2 regions of the Stenotrophomonas sp. YJH_SMC_4 genome follow, and region 1 is predicted to be linked to the other one. Evidence: predicted binding sites of a transcription regulator. Region 1 holds the regulator's gene; the other holds the start of a gene.
The links. Region 1 encodes FliA, which starts transcription of late flagellar genes. Its sites were predicted from a motif close to TAAAGTTTNNCNNNCNNNGGCCGATAA; they were not measured.

Region 1 (2,198 bases):
GGCGTGGGCAAGACGAATGTGTCCGCCAACCTGGCGGTGGCACTGGCCGGGATGGGCAAGCGCACGCTGCTGCTGGACGCCGACCTGGGCCTGGCCAACATCGACGTGATCCTGGGGCTGAACCCGACCTTCACGCTGGCCGACCTGGTCGCCGGCCGCTGCTCGCTGGACGACGTCATCGTCGAAGGCCCGAACGGCGTGCTGGTGGTGCCGGCCGCGTCCGGCCGCCGGCACATGGCCGAGCTGGCCCCGGCCGAGCACGTCGGCCTGGTCAACGTGTTCTCCGAGCTGGAACGCGAACTGGACATCATGGTGGTGGACACCGCCGCAGGCATCACCGACGGCGTGCTGACCTTCTGCCAGGCCGCGCAGGACACCGTGGTGGTGGTCTGTGACGAGCCGGCCTCGATCACCGACGCCTACGCGCTGATCAAGGTGCTGTCGCGCGAACGCGGCGTGGACCGCATCCAGGTAGTGGCCAACATGGTGCGCGACCCCAACGAGGGCCGCGTGCTGTACGAAAAGCTGACCCGCGTGTGCGAGAAGTTCCTCGCCGATGTCTCGCTGAACTACCTGGGCTGCGTGCCGCAGGACGACTGGCTGCGCCTGTCGGTGCAGCGCCAGCAGCCGGTGGTGAAGGCCTACCCGTCCAGCCCGGCCGCGCTGGCGATCACCGAGATCGCGCGTCGCACCGCACGCTGGCAGGCGCCGACCGAACCGCGTGGCGGCGTCGAGTTCTTCCTCGAGCGCATCCTCAAGCAGCGCGGGGTGGCCGCATGAAAGGCGCAGCCCAGTACAGGGAAGTCCAGCGCTCGGCGGCCAACGAGGTCATCGCCCAGCATTCGGACCTGGTGCGGCGCATCGCCCACCACCTGGCCGCGCGGTTGCCGGCCAGCGTTGAAGTGGACGACCTGATCCAGGCCGGCATGATGGGCCTGATCGAAGCGTCGCGCAGCTACGACGCCGACCAGGGCGCCTCGTTCGAGACCTATGCCTCGATCCGCATCCGCGGTTCGATGATCGACGAGATCCGCCGTGGCGACTGGGTGCCGCGCTCGGTGCACCGCCGTGCACGCGATGCCGCCGCCACCATCCGCCGCCTGGAACAGAGCAGCGGCCGCGCCGCCAGCGCCACCGAAGTGGCCGCAGCGATGGAGATGCCGCTGCCCGAATACCTGCGGTTGATGGAAGACGCCGCCCGTGGCCAGGTGCTGAGCCTGGAGTCGCGCATCGAGGACCAGGGCGAGCTGGACACCGTCGCCCAGGGCGGCCCGACCCCGCAGCAGGTACTGGAGCGTGGTGAGTTCGGCCGCGAGCTGGGCAAGGCCATCGGCCACCTGCCCGAGCGCGAACAGCTGGTGCTCTCGCTCTACTACGAGCAGGAACTGAACCTGAAGGAGATCGGCGCGGTGCTCGGCGTGAGCGAGTCGCGGGTCTGCCAGATCCACGGCCAGGCGGTGCTGCGCCTGCGTGGCCGGCTCAAGATTTTCGAGGCGGCGGACGCCGGCCTGGAAGAATGAACATGCCCGAGGCGGCTGCCCCCGGCCGCCCGGAATGAACAACAAAGGAACTCTGCTTTGAACAAGAACATGCGCATCCTGATCGTCGATGACTTCTCGACCATGCGTCGGATCGTCAAGAACCTGCTGGGCGATCTGGGCTTCACCAATACCGCCGAAGCCGAGGACGGGCATGCCGCGCTGTCGCTGCTGCAGAGCCAGCCGTTCGATTTCGTGGTCACCGACTGGAACATGCCGGTGATGACCGGCATCGAGCTGCTGAAGGCGATCCGTGCCGATGCCAAGCTGAAGACCCTGCCAGTGCTGATGGTCACCGCCGAAGCCAAGCGCGAACAGATCATCGAAGCCGCCCAGAACGGCGTGAACGGCTACATCATCAAGCCGTTCACTGCGCAGACGCTGGAAGAGAAGCTCGGCAAGATCTTCGAACGCCTGGCGGCCAGCGCCTGATGGATACCACGGTCGACAAGAGCGCCCTCTCCCTGCGCCTGCAGGAAGCCCTGGACGCACTCGAGTCCGGTGACGAGGCCGCCTGGCGGCAGCGCATCGACGGACTGGTCGCGCTGCGTACGCAGCCGATGATGAGCGGCCTCTCGCGGCTGGCCCGCGAGCTGGGGCAGGCACTGGGTGAGCTGCCGACCGTGCCCAGCGAGGCCGGTGAGCTGGACGACGCCTGCG
Region 2 (2,198 bases), on a different contig from region 1:
CGGGTACCGAGGTATCCACCGCATCGGCCACACGCAGCGCATCCCAGTTGGTCATGCGCACGCAGCCATGCGACTCGGTCTTGCCGACATGGCCGGGCTCGGGCGTGCCATGCAGGCCGTAGTGTGGCTTGGACAGGTCGATCCAGACCCGGCCGACTGGATTGTTCGGGCCCGGCGGCAGTGTCGCCTTCTTTTCGCCCTTGCGCGCATCCCAGAACAGCTTGGGGTTGTAGTGGAACGGCGGGTCGCGATACACGCCCAGGATCTTCCATTCGCCAATCGGCAGCGGATCATGCTGGCTGCCGGAGGAAACCGGCACCTGAGCGATCACCTTGCCCTGCGCATCCAGCAGCTGCAGGCTGGAATCGGACTTGTCGACGACCACCTTGGCCGCCTTCGGTAGCGGCGATGGTGCGACATTGGGCACCTGGATGCGGTTGCCCGCCTTGCTCAGATCCACGCCCGGATTGAGCAGCTTCAACAGCTCAGGGGATGCGTGGAAGCGTTCGCCCAGCGACTCTTCGACGTTGTTGAAGCCCAGCGATTTCAGTTTGGCCTGTGCGGCGGGGCCCTTCGGCATCGCCTGGAACGGCCCGGCGACATCCTCGCTGGTCAGCGTGTAGCTGGCCAGGGGGGTGACCCTATCAGCCTGCAGGGCCTGCCAGGTCGCGTCGTCCAGTTCACCGGTGACGGTCAGGCCGTGCGCCGCCTGGAAACCCGACACCGCGCGCCGCTGGTTGCTGCCCACTTCACCGTCGATCTGGCCGGGCGAGAAATTCGCGCGATCCAGCAGCACCTGGGCATGCAGGGCGGAACGTGCTGCGGTGTCCGGTCCGGCCTTCTCGGCAATGGGGGCGGGCAGTCCAGGCGGCGGTGCCTGCGCGAACGCCGGCGATGCCAGCAGCGAGAGAGCGAGCAGGGTGGATCGGTACACGGGTAATGGCATTGGGAACTCCAGCAGATGACGCCACCACCTTGCCTGCAGGCCGCGCCGAGCCGCCGTGAAAGAGATCTGACGTCTGCATGAGCAGTCGGGTCGTTGCGCCACCGTCCCCGCGCGGGTGCCGCCGGCCAAGGGCTCACCAAGGTGAATGGTGCCCCACGCCATTGGCGGTTGGCGATCAAGATTGCCTGGCGGGCCGCCGATAACGCCACATCCCCCCGTTTTGGATGTACCGATGAACTACTTGAGGAATGTCAGGGTTGCCTGGCGTCTTGGGCTGGGCTTTGGCCTGTTGCTGCTGTTGGTTGCGGCCGTGGTGGCCACCGGCGCCACCGCCAGTGTCGTGCAGAAGCGCGCGATGCAGCAGGTGGTCGATGTCAGCGTGGCCAAGGTGCGCCTGCTCTCGCAGATGCTCGATGCCAACAACCAGATGATGGTCGTTCGCCGCGAGATGCTGATCCGCCAGGGCGATGACCGTGGCCATGATGAGCAGCGCATCGCCGATCTGGTCAAGCGCTATGAGGCCAGTTGGACGGCCTACCAGGCGCTGCCCAGCGACGCCGAGGGCAAGGCCATTGCCGAAACCATCGCCGCCAAGCGTGCCATCGCGCGTCCGCTCAACAAGCAGACCAGCGAACTGATGGAGCAGGGCGACTACCCGGGCGCCGTGGCGCTGACCCTGGGCCCGGTGCAGGAAGCCGCCAACGGCTGGAACAAGGCGCTGTCCGATGGCGTGGACTTCGAGGAGAAGGAAAGCCGTGAGGCGGCCGCCGAGGCAATCCGCCTGGGCGAGCGCAGCCTGCTGCAGTTGCTGGTGCTGGGCGGCGTTGCACTGCTGGTCGGCATCGCCGCCTCGGTGATGATCGGGCGCAGCCTGACCGGCCCGCTGGCCCGCGCGGTGAACCTGGCCGAGCGCCTGTCCAAGGGCCAGCTGGATCAGGAGTTCCGCCTCGGCGGCCGTGACGAACTGACCCAGTTGGGCGAGGCGATGGCCAGCGTGCGCCAGAGCGTGCAGGCAGCGATCGGCGCGCAGCTGCAGATGGCCGAACAGCACGAGGCCGGTGCGATCCGTTACCGCATGGACGCCAGCGCCTTCCCCGGTGATTTCGGCCGCATGGTGCAGGCCACCAACAGCCTGGTCGAATCGCACGTGCAGGTGGAACTGTTGATGGCCGAAGTGATGCAGCGTTACGCCATCGGTGACCTCAGCCGCGACCTGCCGGACTACCCGGGCGAGAAGGGCACGCTGACCCGC

Region 2: the regulator FliA is predicted to act here: its motif matches at 1,123-1,149, upstream of AC5P9F_RS18355 (methyl-accepting chemotaxis protein).

What each region holds. Positions count from the first base shown of each region.
Region 1 is NZ_JCAFUR010000026.1:30,712-32,909, forward strand. Features, by position in the region: gene AC5P9F_RS19355 (MinD/ParA family ATP-binding protein) at 1-780, shown strand, start outside; gene AC5P9F_RS19360 (RNA polymerase sigma factor FliA) at 777-1,520, shown strand; gene cheY (chemotaxis response regulator CheY) at 1,578-1,970, shown strand; gene AC5P9F_RS19370 (protein phosphatase CheZ) at 1,970-2,198, shown strand, end outside.
Region 2 is NZ_JCAFUR010000021.1:33,270-35,467, forward strand. Features, by position in the region: gene AC5P9F_RS18350 (L,D-transpeptidase family protein) at 1-946, opposite strand, end outside; gene AC5P9F_RS18355 (methyl-accepting chemotaxis protein) at 1,179-2,198, shown strand, end outside.